2 linked regions of the Coraliomargarita algicola genome follow. The protein of the gene in region 1 interacts with the protein of each later gene in a pairwise test. Links are inferred from orthologs where the notes say so. Each region holds a gene or a part of one and is shown in the gene's direction. Other genes may lie near its edges.

Evidence for each region.
Region 2: the proteins of SH580_RS17830 (region 1) and ftsW interact in binary tests that used the Escherichia coli proteins (3 or more experiments, as listed by UniProt). The link is inferred for Coraliomargarita algicola from one-to-one orthologs.

Annotation. Positions count from the first base shown.
Region 1 is NZ_CP138858.1:4,329,807-4,334,692, forward strand. Bases 1-2,997 are described here. They hold SH580_RS17830 (peptidoglycan D,D-transpeptidase FtsI family protein), read left to right. Parts: upstream 1-590; coding sequence 591-2,405; downstream 2,406-2,997. Other genes in these bases: rsmH (16S rRNA (cytosine(1402)-N(4))-methyltransferase RsmH), read left to right, coding at 1-174; SH580_RS17825 (hypothetical protein), read left to right, coding at 187-564; SH580_RS17835 (UDP-N-acetylmuramoyl-L-alanyl-D-glutamate--2,6-diaminopimelate ligase), read left to right, coding at 2,491-2,997. Outside these bases: more of SH580_RS17835, read left to right, coding at 2,998-3,966; SH580_RS17840 (UDP-N-acetylmuramoyl-tripeptide--D-alanyl-D-alanine ligase), read left to right, coding at 3,982-4,886. UniProt on the Escherichia coli protein: Essential cell division protein that catalyzes cross-linking of the peptidoglycan cell wall at the division septum. Required for localization of FtsN.
Region 2 is NZ_CP138858.1:3,815,842-3,827,111, forward strand. What follows is about bases 1,924-4,891. They hold ftsW (putative lipid II flippase FtsW), read left to right. Parts: upstream 1,924-2,820; coding sequence 2,821-3,963; downstream 3,964-4,891. Other genes in these bases: SH580_RS15780 (LysM peptidoglycan-binding domain-containing protein), read left to right, coding at 1,924-2,775; SH580_RS15790 (UDP-N-acetylglucosamine--N-acetylmuramyl-(pentapeptide) pyrophosphoryl-undecaprenol N-acetylglucosamine transferase), read left to right, coding at 3,960-4,891. In the rest of the region: tRNA (adenosine(37)-N6)-threonylcarbamoyltransferase complex transferase subunit TsaD, read left to right, coding at 1-80; murD (UDP-N-acetylmuramoyl-L-alanine--D-glutamate ligase), read left to right, coding at 159-1,424; more of SH580_RS15780, read left to right, coding at 1,459-1,923; more of SH580_RS15790, read left to right, coding at 4,892-5,087; murB (UDP-N-acetylmuramate dehydrogenase), read left to right, coding at 5,087-7,318; SH580_RS15800 (D-alanine--D-alanine ligase family protein), read left to right, coding at 7,315-8,241; SH580_RS15805 (cell division protein FtsQ/DivIB), read left to right, coding at 8,238-9,176; SH580_RS15810 (hypothetical protein), read right to left, coding at 9,214-11,270.

The DNA of each region.
Region 1 (4,886 bases):
TGTCGTAAAATGGCAGGACGGCCAGAGCACTCTCACGATAGTCGCACGCAAGATGAGCGTGTCGTGCGCGCCACTATGATCTCCACACGTCCCATCAGCCCGAGTGAATCTGAAATTGCTATGAATCCTCGCAGCCGTAGTGCGCGCTTACGCGCAGTGCGTAAAATCTCTTAATACTTTTTTGTTATGTTAAAATTATCTTCTAAAACACGTAAACATGTCATCGCATTGATTTTTACGATGGTTGTGGTCACTGTTGGCAGTGCCTTTGCGATTGTGTGGATGCAGCAGCAGATCTCTCGCACTGCACAGGATAGTAAGCACTTGGAATCACAACTTGCGGAAACCTCTCGTAAGTTGCGCTATCTGGATGAACGGATTGCAGGTTATCATCAGCCCGTTGTGCTGCAGAGTAAAGTTGCCGGAGTTTTGCGTCCCTCGGTGGATGATCAAGTTGTTTTTGTGCAGGAAAAGCAGCTTGCCAGTGGGCGTACTTATGCTGTTTCGCAACCCTACGAAGTCTCTATGGACCTCGCGTTGCTCGATTTTGATAGTTCACGTTAATTAAGAACCCTAGGTATTTTGTTTCCATGAGTAAGGCCTTCGTATCCAGTGGGCGATCTCTATTGATCGCTTTAGCAGTGGCTTGTGCCTTCTGCGTATTGCTGGGGCGCTTATTCTATCTGCATGTTTGGGATCAGGCGGAGTTGCTCGAATTTGTAGAGGGAAATCGCAAGATGATCAACGTGGTGGAAGCACGTCGGGGGAACATTGTGGATACTCGGGGCAATCTACTCGCGACCACGCGTACCACGTATAATATCGGGGTTGATCCTCAGGCCATTCGTGAGAGTGACTTAGACAAGCTGCCGCAGCTGGCTCAGATTTTAGCGACTCCATTGGCCGAGATTGAAGAGAAGATCGATCGTAAGACGCGTAAAGTATCTGAAGACAGTAAAGAAGTGCGCCTGATCCGTTGGGCTGTGCTGGCTAAGGAAGTGGATGAAGCGACGCACGATGCTGTGCAGGCCCTTGGGATACGTGCTATTTATGGGAATCAGAGTCATTCACGTGCGTATCCTGCTGGGCAACTCGCAGCACATGTGTTGGGCTACGTAAATAAGGAAGAGACTCCTGTTACCGGTATCGAACGTTATTTTGATTATTATTTACGAGGGCAAGATGGTTGGCGTGAAACTGAGCGCGATGGTAAACGGCATGAACTTGCCCAATATCGTGAACGTGAAGTCGAGCCGACTGAGGGTCTCAACGTAGAGTTAAGCATCGATCAAATGGTGCAACATATTGTTGAGGCTGAAATCAGTCGCATTGCCGATGAGTATGCTCCTCAGGGGATCAGTGTGATCGTGAGTCAGCCCACGACCGGGGCGGTGCTTGCTATGGCCAACTACCCGAGCTACGATCCCAATGAATTTTATAATACCGAGAAATACCCTATCAGTTGGCAGCGCAATCGCGCTTTGACTGACGTCTTTGAGCCTGGGTCTACATTTAAGATCGTGCCAGCTGCAGCTGCTTTGAATGAAGGCCTGGTTCATCCTGAGGATATGTTCCAGACGGGCGTGAAGCGTGTTAGCTATAAGGGACGCACACTTTCATTGCCAGACGATCACCATATATACGAAAGCTTATCGGTGCACGATATCGTGATGAAGTCTAGTAACCGAGGTGCTGCGCATCTAGGTCTACTACTGGGCGAGCAACGTCTGTATAATTATTCGGCCAGTTTTGGCTTTGGTGAAACGACTGGTTGTGACCTGGGTGGCGAAATTTCGGGTACGCTGCATGAGCCGCGTAACTGGGACGGGCTCACGATTACACGTCTTCCTATGGGGCACGCGATTAGTGCGACGCCTATGCAAGTGCATTCTGCAATGTCAGTAATCGCGAATCAGGGGGTGCTCATGGAGCCGATGCTGGCGAAACGTATCTTTGATGAAAACGGGCAGGATGTGATTCGTTTCAAGCCTAAGGCTAGGCGTCGCGTAATTTCCACTGAAGTGGCACATACTGTTGCTTCTATGTTGTCCGATGTGGTGGGGGACGAAGGGACCGCACGTCGTGCAGGTATTGAAAATTACGATGTCGCAGGTAAGACGGGCACCACGCAGAAAATCGTGAATGGGCAATATTCCCGTCAGCATCACGTCGCTTCCTTTAGCGGCTTTTTTCCGGCGGAAAACCCATCACTGGTTATTACAGTGGTGGTAGATGATCCTCAGTCTAGTGGAGTCGGCTACGGAGGTGCAGTTGCCGCACCTGCCTTTCGCAATATTGCAGAAGCCTGTATCGCCTACTTGGGCATTCGCCCCGCTAGGTCGGACGCATCCTTTGTTAATTTACTGCCATCCATATATGATCGGACTAGCCGAGTTTCAAATTAGTACACTTCTCTCCGCTACTAGTTCTCGGCAATCCTACTCTCGCCGATTCGCACCTTACATGGTTAATGATTATCAACGCTCGCCTATGAATCTCAAAGTTAGCCAGCTTCTCGGAGGCTCTGAAATTGTGCGTCACCAGCTGCGCGAAGACAGCCCTGTTTCCTGCCTGATCACTGATAGTCGTCGTGTGGTGCCCGGAGCGCTTTTCTTTGCGATCGGAGGTCTGCGCACCGATGGCAATCTGTTTGTCGAAGAGGCGGTTGATCGTGGCGCTGTGGCTATTATTACTGAAGAAAATCTGGGGCAACATTTCCCCATCGACTACATTCAAGTGACTGATGTTCGCAAAGCATTGGCGCTGGTTTCGCGACAATTTTTCGGCGCTCCGGATGCCAAATTAGGCATCACGGGGATTACCGGCACCAATGGAAAGACCACTGTCTCCATGTTGACGCAGCATTTGATTGGTGGACAGGATCGGGTGGGGTTGCTGGGGACGATCCGCTACGATCTCGGTAAGCGTACTTTGCCTTCGTTTCGCACTACGCCCGAGTCTGTAGATGTGTATGCTTTATTGTCACAGATGGTGGATAACGGTTGCGCCGAAGCTGTGATGGAAGTCAGCTCACATGGCGTCGACCAAAAACGCACCTACGGAGTCGATATTGATGTGGCTGTCTTTCTAAATCTCACACAAGACCACATTGATTATCACAAGTCGATGGAGTCCTACTATGAGGTTAAAAAACGCTTGTTTACCGGGGAGACCGGGAGCTGTCCACGCGCAGTTGTGATTAACGTGGATTGCGCCTACGGGCGTCGTCTATTGGAGGACATTCCGAAAGGTGTGGATGTGATAACCTTTGGTATTGAGGCCAAGACCGCGCTCATACGTGCAGAAAATGTGTCTCTCTATGCGGAGCGTACTGAATTTGATCTCACATGGCCAGGCGGACAAGTGCATGTGAGCTCGCCACTTCTTGGGCGCTATAATGTGAGTAACTTGTTGGCAGCACTGGCGATTGCCCGAGCAAAAGGTCACAGCATTGAGTCTGTTCTGGATCGGGTTGCTTCTTTCCCGGGGGTGCCGGGCCGTATGGAGCGTGTCGATGCCGGGCAAGACTTTAACCTGCTCGTTGATTATGCGCACACAGACGATGCGTTGATACATGCATGCTCGATGCTACGTGAAATTACGCCTGGACGACTGATCATTATCTTTGGTTGTGGAGGCGATCGTGACCGTACAAAGCGTGCTCCGATGCTTCGTGCTGCGCTGGATGGCGCAGATGAAGTGTATGTTACTTCCGACAACCCGCGCACTGAATCAATTGAGCAAATATTTGCTGATATGCGTGCCGCGACAGGCAGTGAAGCCGCGCACTATGTCAGCGACCGCAAGCATGCAATCTCACTGGCATTGGATTGTGCGAAAGCAGGTGATTGTGTGCTGATCGCCGGTAAGGGCCATGAAGCCTATCAAGAATTTGATGGAACTGTGATTCCTTTTGATGATCGTCAAATCGCGCGCGAATTGATTCGAATGAAATCTATTTCCTAAACGATGGACGTGTTTGTGTCACAGAAAATTGCCGAATGGTCGGGGGGGGCTTGGTTGAACCCACCAGACGGATGCATGACTGGTTTTTGTTTTGATGCGCGCCAGATTCAGCCGGGACAATGTTTTGTCGCTCTCAGTGGGGGTGCACGTGATGGTCACGATTTTATTGAGCAGGCGGCGCAGGGAGGTGCGATGGCTGCAATCGTTGAGAGAGCCCAGCCCATTGCACTGCCGCAGTTGCAAGTGAGGGACTCGCTGTGCGCGCTGGCTGCCATCGCGGCTGCCGTGCGTTCACAATTTAGCAAACCGGTGATCGCGATCACTGGAAGTTGCGGCAAGACATCGACCAAGGAAATGCTACGCAGGTTACTTGGCGATGACCGCACACATGCGACTGCAGGTAATTGGAATAATCGTATCGGTGTCCCTATGACACTTTTCGGGCTCGATTCCGCGCAGCATGACTTTGCTGTGATAGAAGCCGGTATCAATCAGCCGCATGAGATGCAGGCTCTAGGCCAGATGATCCAAGCGGACCTTAATGTGTTGACTAATATTGGTCCCGCTCATCTCGAATTGCTGGATAGTTTGGAGAATGTTGCAGTCGAGAAATCATTACTTGCAAAGTCTGCGATGCCGGGTTCTCCGGTTGTTTTACCTGCAGAGGTTTTACAATTTCCTGCTTATGCACAACTGGCTGATCGAGCGATTGCTTTGTTGCAAGAGGGGACGCCTGCACCCGCTGTCATGCCACGTGCGATTGTGCGTTATGCGATCCACACATTAGATGACGCGCAGCAACTTATATTGGATGGTCGTAAATACCGCATCGCCAGCCTGAGTCGAGGCATCGCCCGCAATGCGGCGCTCGCGATTATTGCAGCCAGCGAACTTGGAATCGCTGAAGCAGATATTTGTAA
Region 2 (11,270 bases), 510 kb from region 1 along the record:
TTGCGGCTTTTGCGGATCCTGCGGGACTGGCGCAGGGGGCGTTTAGCATCGAGCCTGCTTTGCGCTTGGCAGGGCAGTAGGTCGCAGAGTTGTTTATTACGTTTTTTTGACGAAACGGGTCGTTGCCAATGTGTCTGTGGGTGGTTTGATTACGCGGGATGTTCAGACGCTGTGCTATATTTGGTGCGGGGCAGAGTGCTCTCGCGGCGCGCCGCCTCGCCAATCACCATGATCTTGAGACCGTGCTCATTGATGAGGCCGGGCAAGGAGATCGGGCGACTTTTGGAGCCGATGATTTGGCTGAGTTTGATGCTTTTGTTTTCAGTCCCGGCTTCGCGCAGGAGCATCCTTGGCGGGTCTTGGCCGAAGCTTCGGGGCGGCCCTGCTTGAGTGAACTTGCCTTTGCTGCTCGCTACTGGCAAGGCAAGGTCATTGGGGTCACGGGAACCAATGGTAAGACCACGTTGACCGGGCTGATTGATGCCGCGCTTAAAGTCGCGGGAGAGGTGAGTGTCGCTGCAGGGAATATTGGTTATACCTTTTCGGATGCAGTGCTTTCGAGCGCAAATCAGCCTGGTGCGTATGTGGTACTTGAGATTAGTTCGTTTCAGGCGGAACTCGCGGACGGATTGCAGTTAGACGCACTACTCTGGACAAATTTCGCCGAAGATCATTTGGATCGTTACGGGTCGATGATTCAGTATTTTAATGCCAAAGCTCTGCTGTTTGATTGTTTGAAAAAGAATGGGATCTGCGTGGTCGGGAAGCAGGTCGCCCAAACTATGGAGAGCATGCGCAAGGTGTATGACGCTTGCTGTGTGGCCGATGAAGACAGCGCTCTGCTCTTCAAGTTGGATCGGGCCTCCGTATTTCATCGTTATCCGAATTCGGAGAACTTCTCGCTGGCAGCGGAGATGTGGTGGTTGCTAGGTAAGTCGTCAGCTCAGCTGATCGAGGCCGCCAATGCATTTACGCTTGCGCCGCACCGCCTTGCGATGGTGGCGGAGTATGATGGTGTTTACTATTGGGATGACTCCAAAGCCACGAATTTTCATGCGACATTGGCGGGGCTGGAGTCGGTGGGGCCACCTGTGGTGTGGATCGGAGGCGGACGTGCCAAGGGGGGCGATGTTGAAGCTTTTGCGCATGAGTTGTCCAACTATGTGAATGCCGCCGTCGTCTATGGGGAGGTCGCTGAACGATTGGCCCAGGCTTTGCAAGGCTCGCTCGATTCTGTTCACGTGCATCCATGCTTTGCTGACGCCGTCTACGCTGCAGTAGAGCTTGCGAAGGGCATTCCCGAGGCAAATGTCTTGTTGAGTCCCGGCTTCAGTAGTTTCGATCAATTTAGCTCCTATGCCGACCGTGGAAAAAGCTTCACTGACATGGTTTTAAGTTTGAAGAATACACGCAATGCTAGCTAGTATGCTGGATTGCAGGCATTATCTCCATTTTATCATGAAAGTATCTAAAGTTTTCGGTTGTGTTCTCGGTCTTCATTTCGGTGTGATCGCAGTGTTATTGGTTCAGCCCGGTTGCCGTAGTCAGCAACCGCCCACGCGGACTTATACTCAAACATCGACTCAGGTATCGACACCTTCGCGCACTTTAGCTAGCACACCGAGTAGTGGTTCTGAGCGCACCATGGCTTATAATCAGGGGCGCACTATTAAAACCTCTGTGGAAGGTGCATCTCGTCACACTGAAGGATTGATTGTGGCGAAGCGTGTGGACTCTGAGGTTACTGGTTTGGATGCTGCCTTTAACGCTGGCTTTGATGATGGCCGTTATGCCCCCGATAGCTCGGGCAGTGAATTTGGTGAGTTCGATGATATCGCACCGATCGCACCACTCAGCACTGGTGGTCAGACTGTCCAAGTCGCTGGCGATTCTTTTGAGACCTATACTGTGAAAAAGGGCGATAACCTTTGGTCGATCGCCAAGCGTTACAATATCTCACTCAATGAACTTTATGCAGCCAATGGTTTGAATAAAAATTCTATTTTGAAGATCGGTCAGCAAATCCAGATTCCGGTCGAAGGGGGCACTGCGACTGTGAAAACTGTTAGCGCTGACACCTATCAGCCATCCTCTTTCAATCAGGCCAGCACGAGTTACACCGTGAAGCGTGGTGACTCCCTCTCGAAGATTGCTAGCCAACACAACACTTCTGTGCGTGCGATCAAAGCTGCTAACAATATGACTTCAGACCTGATTCGGGTAGGGGATACGCTTATCCTGCCGGTCGAGGGGAGCAGTCGTGCTGCAGCGACGCCTGCCGCACCATCAACTTCCAGTAGCCGCAGCACGCCCGCTGTCACTTACGTGGCCACGACCAACAATGTTGCTGGTGGTCGCACACACACGGTTAAAGCTGGAGAGTATCCCGCGACGATTGCGCGTAAATACGGTATGACCTCCGGCGAACTCTTAGCACTCAATGGCATTACAGACCCCCGCAAGTTGCAAGTTGGTCAAGTGCTTAAAGTCAGTGGATCGGGTTCGGCTAACAATGTGGACTCACGCACAGAGACGGTGGTCGCACCCACCGCTGCTGTGAATACATCTGCATCGGTTACGCGTCCGACAACTGTTTCGACTGTGCCGGCCGCACCGATTACGACATCTTCCTTTCGACCTGCGGCCAGCACGGGCCCAGTGGAGATTACTGTGATCGAAGCCGATCCTCTGGTTGAAGGGGAAGTGACTGATATTCAGTCTGACGATTTGTTCGACGGTGCAGTCGAGATCCCTGTCATCCGCCTGGAAGAGTAATCTTCCTCGCTGACTTCCTGGAGCTGAGAGACTTCTGTATTCATAATGAGCGCCCGTACGGCTTCGCCTAATTCCTCGTGGCGTATCCCGCCGATTGGGCTCTTTATTATCTTTATAGTCGTAGGGCTTACTTTTTTAGGCTTAGTCATACTGTTTAGTGCATCGCAATCGATGCACGATGACCCGACGGTCTTGCTGCGTAAGCAACTCATTTGGTTGGCGCTGGCCACAGTGGCTGGAGGCATTGCGATGATGGTCAATTTGGAGGCCTTGCGGCAGTATGCCTATTTACTCGCAGCTGCTTCGATCATTTTATTGGGGCTGGTGCTCGTGCCCGGTATTGGGGTGGAAGTGAATGGCGCACGTCGTTGGATGGATTTTGGTTTCATGCGCTTGCAGGTATCTGAGATTGGGAAGTTGGGGCTGCTCTTTGCGATGGCGCATTATTTGACCAGCCATCGCCGCGACTTGGGGCACTTCTTGAAGGGCTATGTGTATCCTTGTTGTCTGCTAGGTATTTTTTGTGGTTGTATCATTTTGGAGCCCGACTTTGGCACTGCGTTTCTATGTGGTGCTGTCGGAGGCTGTATGCTCTTTTTGGCAGGCGTGCACCTGAAGTATTTAATTCCAACAGCGGTGCTTGCGTTGACGGGGTTTTCGGTCGCCGTTTACTTAGATCCGGTGCGATTGCAGCGCATTACTTCTTTTTTGGATGTGGAAGGTAATCGCAGCGATAGCGCCTACCAATTGTGGCAAGGTATACTCGCATTTGGTGCGGGAGGGATTCAGGGAGTGGGGCTCGGGGCCGGGCGCCAGCAAATGTCTTTTCTTCCCGAGGCACATACCGATTTCATCTTCGCGATTGTGGGTGAGGAGCTCGGCTTCGTATTTACCGCAGGTGTCGTAGTTCTGTTTATGACGCTTTTCTTTATCGGTATCTTACAGCTCAAGCGTGCGCCCAACTTGTATCAGGACCTACTCGTGATGGGCGCCTTGCTGTTCATTACTTTTCAGGCTTTAATCAATATCGGGGTTGTCACTGGTTGTCTTCCGACTAAGGGTATGTCGCTTCCATTTATCTCTTATGGTGGCTCCAATCTCGTATTTATGTTCGTCCTCACTGGTATTATTCTCAACGGCTTCCGATCCTGGGAGCTGCCAGCACTGCGTAAGCAGCGTGATCTATGAGTAAAATTATTATAGCATGTGGCGGCACGGGGGGGCATCTCGCGCCAGGGATCGCGGTGGCTGAAGTGCTTCAAGAGCGCGGCCATGAGTGTTTGTTGTTGATTAGTCATAAGCAGGTTGATTCCGCGTTGGTGGAAAAATATAGCCACCTCGACTTTATCAAAACGCCCGGCCGTGCTTTTTCCGGTGGGCTAGTGCAGCGGCTCGCTTTTTTGGCGAGTCTGGTTTCCAGTTTTTTTGCCTCACGTCGTATGTTGCGTGAGCGCGATCCGGACCTGGTGCTTCTTTTCGGAGGTTTTCTTTCGTTGGGGCTCGGACTGGCCGCGCAAATTAAGGGGATTCCAGTGGCTTTGCACGAAGCCAATTGTCAACCGGGTAAGGCGGTGCGCCTGATTAAGCATCTGTCGACACGTGTCTACCTGCCCGATGGAGTGCGCCTGCGTGGGGTGCCGCCGGAGTGTATTCGCTATTTCGGTTATCCCGTGCGCAAAGAAATCAAGCATGCGCTCAAAGCCGATGCCTGGAAGCGATTGAAGATTAAAGTGCCGAATAAACTGCTGGTGATTCTCGGCGGTAGCCAGGGGGCCACTGCGCTCAATCATTGGGTGACGCACAATTTCGAGAAATTAGCCAAAGCGGGCATTTCGGTCTATTGCGTTACGGGCCTGGGGAATAGTTCGGCCAGTACCATCCACGAGATCGGCAAGGGCGGCGTCGATGTGACTGCGACCTTGGTGCCGTTTTCCGGCCAGATGGGGGATGTGATTTCAGCGGCCGATTTAGTGGTATCCCGTGCTGGAGCGGGATCGATTGCGGAGATCATTCGTTGTCGCGCGCCCTCGATCCTGATCCCTTATCCTTATGCGGCGGATAACCATCAGCATGCCAATGCTCTGGCCCATGAACAACATGGCGCCGGTGTTCTATTGCCCCAAGATCAGCTCAATGATCTCACGGCGGAAGTCATTGAGCTCATGTTTAACGATTGGCTATTGGGCAAATTTAAGTCCAACCTGGAGCGCTTGGATCGCTTTGAATCCAGTGAGCGCATCGCCGACGATTTGATCGCTTTGTGTGATGCGCGCAGCATCGCCAATGCCCAAAAACTGGAGCGCGTCACGTGATGGACTCGAAGCACGATTATTTATTCATCGGCGCAGGCGGGATGGGTATGGCACCGCTTGCATGCTGGATGTCACAGGCAGGCTATTCCGTATGTGGCTACGACGCGCATCTGCAAGAGCGCGTGCGCCACTGGTTGGTAAACGCGGGCGTGACGCTTGAAGATTTTATTTTTCCCGAGCAGATCACCTGCTTCAGCACTGTCGTGTATTCCAGTGCAGTCAAACAATCGCATCCGCTATTATTGGCCGCTCGCGAAGCCGGCCTGCGCTGTTTGCGGCGCGGTGAAATGCTCGCCGAAGTCGCACGGCACAAGCGCTTTGTCGCGGTTGCCGGAAGTCATGGTAAGACCACAACTTCCGGTATGATTGCACATGGCCTGCGGCGGGCTGGAATTCAGGCAGACTACATTTTGGGTGGACTTTCGGCGGATGCGAGTATGCCTCCGGCTCACTATTGCGCGAGTGACTGGCTGGTGGCCGAAGTGGATGAGAGCGATGGCACCATTGATGGTTTCGCGCCGGCGGTGACTCTGGTGCTGAATGTAGATTGGGACCATGCCGATCGCTATGGTGATGCGGGTAAACTTGACGAGGCCTTTACCGGGCTGCTCAGTCGCACCGCGGAAACGATCTTGCTGCCACAAAACTTGCATTTGCAGCCGAGTGGGGGAGCGGTTGTGCAGCGCTTCGATGGTGCCGCGCAACGAGTGCATTTACAGTCTCCACCGCGGGGACGTTTTAATCAGAGTAATGGCGATGCCGCAGCCGCAGTGTTGGCTCTGTTTGAGCAAAGCTTACCCAGCGATACGCTCTCTTCTTTTCCAGGCATGGCGCGGCGTCAATCGATTCTGCATCGCGACCAGCAACTGACGATCGTCGAAGACTACGCGCATCATCCGACTGAGGTCGACGCATTGATCGAGTGCCTGCGCAGTAATGAGCCAGAAAAGCGATTGGTCGTGGTATTTCAGCCGCATCGCTATTCCAGAACGCGCCAGTTTAAGGCGGCCTTTGCGGAATCACTGCAGGCGGCCGATGCTGTTAACCTTTTGCCCGTCTATGCCGCCCACGAGCCTGTTTTGGCAGGTGGTGAAACTGTGGATTTGGCCAATGCCTTTGTCGGTGACACTCCAACAGTGCTGTCGATGGCATTGGACGGCGTGCAGGCGTTGGCAGCTGCTATCGGAGAGGTTCCCACGCAATTGGCCTTCGTCGGCGCGGGGGATATCGAAGAATTTGCCGGTGCATTTACGAGTTGGATACGGGCGCAAGCGGCATCAGAGCTGCCGCGTACAGATGCCGCGTTTGTGGATTACCTGCGTGCGCGGCTTTCGCCAGATTGTCGTTTAAAATGCCGCGAAGCACTCGCAAACAAAACCACGATTCGCATCGGTGGTGCGGCTCGTTTCTATGCGGAGCCGGCTAATTTGAGTGACTTACGTGTGTTATTGCGCAGTGCTGCGCTTTTTCAGATCAAAACTTTTTGTATTGGTCGTGGTTCGAACTTACTGGTGTCTGATGCCGGGTTCGATGGTTTGGTCATTCGTTTTTCGGCAGCCGCGTGGCGTCGTGTCGAAACTCTGGGGCCAGGGCGTATTTGGGCGGCAGCCGGCGGGCGCTTGAAAGAGATCTGCGGGTTTGCTGCAAAAAACGGCTTGGGCGGTTTTGAGTTTCTAGAAGGCATTCCCGGTGCAGTCGGTGGTGCCTTGCGCATGAATGCGGGAGCCATGGGAAGTTGGATGTTTGATGTCGTCGAGCGTGTGCAGTTCATCGATGAGCAGGGTCAATATCAGGATTTACCTAAGTCCGCCTTTCACTTTGGCTATCGCAAGGTGGAAGAGATCAGTCGTGGAATCGCGCTGGGAGCGGTGCTCTGCAGTGTGGATGCCGATACCGAGGACTCGATTCGCACGCGTATCGACGGCTACTCCAGCTCACGTAAAGAAAGCCAGCCACGTGGTGCCAGTGCGGGCTGTATTTTTAAAAATCCTGAGGGTAATTATGCCGGTAAACTGATCGACGAGCACGGGATCAAGGGGCTGCGAGTCGGTGGGGCCGAAGTCTCCGAAGTGCATGGCAATTTCATCGTCAACCACGGAGGGGCCTCTGCGGAGGATGTGATCGAACTGGTGCGTCAAATCCGTGCAAAGGTAAAAGCACAATCCGGCTATATTTTAGAACCCGAGGTCTTGCTAGTTGGTCAATCTTGGGATGAAGTTTTGAGCGAATGATTCCAAGTCCAACAGTTATCGTCCTCTATGGCGGCGTCGGTTCCGAACGCGAAGTTTCGCTGCGAAGTGGCGAAGCGGTTGCGCAGGCGCTGCGCGCGCGCTTTGCTGTGGAGGCATGGGTGCTGGATCAAGAGTCTCTGCCGGCAGCCTTGCGACCGGATGCGCACATCGTGTTTCCCGCACTGCATGGGAGTTTTGGCGAGGACGGGCAATTGCAAGCCCTGTTGGAATCTGCGGGTATTCACTACTGCGGTAGCGATGCCGCGGCCAGTCGCCTGTGCATGGATAAAGCCGCCACCAAAGCCATCGCACGCGAGCGGCGTATTGCGGTGCCTGAGGCGATGTGTTTCGACGGCGCGCAAGCTCCCTTGGCAGACACCGTGATCGAGCAGCTCGGTGCTTCGCTGGTGATCAAGCCTGCGGATCAGGGCAGTAGCGTCGGTCTTCATTTTACCGAGCACCGTTCGGCGCTCGGCCTCACGCTTTCTGGCATCCGCTCGGGCAATTGGCTGATCGAGCAGCGCATTCGCGGACGCGAACTCACCGTGGGCGTGCTGCACGGAGCAGCCATGGGAATTGTCGAAATCGTTAGTCAGAGTGGGGTGTATGATTATCAGGCGAAGTATACGCCTGGCTCCACGGAGTATCATTTCCCTGCCGATCTCGAGGCTGCGGTGGAGGCCAAGATCAAAGATCATGCCGAGCAACTCTTCGATGCCTGTGGTTGTCGTGACTTTGCCCGAATTGATTTTTTATTGGACGGCGCACGTCCTTACTTTCTAGAGATCAACACCTTGCCTGGGCTAACCGCTACCAGTTTACTCCCCAAGAGCGCTTCTTGTGTCGGTTACGACTTTGAACAACTCGCAGCGGAACTGGTCGCGCCAGCGATTGCACGTTTTCAATCGGGAGGTGAAGTATGATCGGCGATGGCAGGCACAAAGGCAGCACTTCGGCCAGCGGTCAGCAGAGCTGGCGTTCACTCGCCGGGGCGCAACGCAGTACGCGCATAAAGTCGCCGCAGGCCCGTAAGAGGCGTCAAACGCAGCTCTTAAAATTGTTCTCTGCCCTTTTTCTGTTCTTCCTGCTGGTAGGTTTGGTGATGTGGGCGGTCATCGCATTTAAGAATCGCAAAGAGCCAATTCAGATTACCACGCCCTCCAAGCCCGTGGAAAAAGTGCTTTTCGATACCAATGGGGTGCTACCTTCCTCATGGTTGGGCACAGTCATTGAATTGCGACGGGATACCACCATGATGGAGATCGATATCTACACCATGAAGCAGCAACTCGAGGCGCATGGTCAGGTGAAGTCAGCCTCGGTTGAGCGACAGTTTCCCAATGCGCTAAAGATCGAGATCAAAGAGCATGAGCCAGTCATGCGTATGCGGGTCGTCGGCAGTCAAGGCGAGCCTGAGTTACGCATCGTTTCGCGAGACGGCACCATCTACAAGGGAGTCGGATATCCCAAGGCCACGTTGAGTAAGCTACCTTACGTTGTTCCCTATCGACATCCGGAAGGCGGCTTTAAGCCCTTGCGAGGTATTGATAAAGTGGCCGACTTATTAGAAGTGGCGCGTCGCACGCAGCCCAATTTTTATAAGACTTGGCAATTGGTCTCCTTAGAGCACTACTCTGGCGACTCCGAAATGCCAGGCCAAGTGATCGAGGTGCGCACCCCCATGGTGCCCCGGCTAATTTTCGGGTTTAACACTAGCTTCGAACAACAGCTCGACCGACTGTCTGTCATTCTAAATTATGTCCAAAGCCGTGGTAATCCTGGTCTCAAGCGCATTGACCTCTCCCTACAAGGCTCCGCGGCGGTGCAGTTTGTGAGTGGACGTATCAGGACCTTCTAGCATCCATGGCGGGGCAGAGCGGGGCTGATGGTCATGCTCACTGGGAGCTGAAGCTTGCCTCATCTTTGTCGTTCGCGAGTGTCCACGATAGCTGGGTTTGCCAGCTGGCGCCGGCTGCTATTTTGAGGCCTGGCCGTGTTTTAAGTTCTACATTGTAGCTGCCCTGTCCGAACCAGACGCGTGGTTGAGCCCAGGCGCTTGCATCGAGTGTCTGTTCTAGGCTTAGCTTCGACACTAAGTCTAGCGCGGCCCACCAATTTGCAGTCAAGTCGCCCGTCTTGTGATGGCCGAGTCCGCTCCAGAAAGGAAGGCGTTCCACTCCTTGGCTGAGCGGGAAAAACAACACATCGGTCACGGACTCACCGGCGCCGCCTACAGTGTATTCGGGATGGATTTCGACTTTGAATTCACTGTCTGTGCTGCCTACATTCGCGAGTTTGATCGTGTGGTCCAAGGTGGAGCCATTCAGTTTCCATTCTTGCGTGATGTTAAGGCTGCCCACGCTTGCTTGGACGATGAGTTGCTCGTCCTTGAATTCGACGAGTTGCATGGGGGCGTTTTTCAGTTTGCCGTTGAACGTGCTCCAGATCCCGTAGGCAAAGGGGATGCTGGGCAAGTTGGGCATCATGGAGTAGTCCATGTTGATTTGATTGCTGAGTGTATGATTGTCGATGAGCTCCAAGACACGAGCTCCGCGGGCGACATCGATGCTGACGGTGATGTCCTCATTGCTTAGGATGCAGACTGGCTCCTCCATATCAGGGAACTGTACCTGCGCTCCCTTGCCTTGTAAGCGGCGCAGATAGAAGGGGTATTCTTTGGATGTGGATAGGCCGTTGATTTGTTGAACAATCTGTATTTTGAGTTTTTGCAAGGGGGCATTGAGCTGATCGAGCGCAATATCGATGCTGAACTCTTTTTGGCTATCATTGATGGTCATATGGTCGTCGAGAATGACCCCTGCACTTGGCTCGCTGACGATGACACGAATGTCCTTTGCAGTGCTGATTTTTCCATCCAGTTGAAGGGGGAGTTTGAATGAGCTCTGCGCTTGGTTGACGATTTGGCGTTGGGCCGCCGGGCGTAGTGTCCAATCGCTCTGTGACTGAATGATTTGAGCCTTTTCGGAGCCGACGAACTCCAGCGCCTGCTCGGCGCTCAAATAGATGGGCGAAGATCCGTAGGGCGCGGTGATCAGTCCTTCCTTGCTGGGGATCAGTGTCAATTGCTCGCCCAGTAGGGTTGTCAGGGTGACTTCGCTGGCAGCGGTCTTGAAACTGGCTACTTTGTCGGTGGTGCCATCCCAGAGGACGATCGTTTGCATTTCGGACTCACGGTGCTGAAAGCTGTATCCGATCGATGGCATTTCCAATCCTCCCAGTGGCTGTTCATAGACAGCATCGCCCAGAGTGTCCATGAGGGTTTTTACAGCGAAGAAAGCTGGTTTCTTTTGTAGGTCGTAGTCGATTAGCCCGAAGGTATGCTCGGTGAAGTTTAGATCATTGCCTTCGTCGAAGAAGGAGTAAAGGAAGACGCGCTTGAACCCGAGCACGTGGTGGATGATTAAGCCGCGCACCAAGTAGTCGGCTTTGACTAGAGGCGAGATCGGACCGGATGGATTGTTGGCGGGTGCTTCGCTATAGCCGAATTCGGTGGAGATCATCGGTTTGCCCCAGTCGCCGTGCTTTTTCATGACCTCTCGAATCTTGCGCATATTATCATACATGGCTTCCGGTGCGCCCAGCGGGTAGCCTTCGGGCTGTTGGTGGCCGCCGGCGATTTTGCAATAAGAGTGTAGGTCGAGGACGTCGAAATAGTCCTTGCCGCCGAGTTCGTAAAACTTGTCCAGCCACTCGATCGAATGGTCTTCCAGGCCGCTGGAAGGGGCGCAAATTACGGCATCTGGAATTAGCTCATCGCGCTTTTGGCTCACTTTCTTGAGCGAGTCGACATAATGCTGGATCGGTCTTGTCTTTAAGTCGGGCTCATTGCCTGGGCCGGAATAGGCATAGATTCCTAGCTTCCCGCCTGTTTCCATGTTGTTGCCATGTGGGTAGGTGTAGACTCCGATGCCTTTTTGGTAGAATTTCTGCA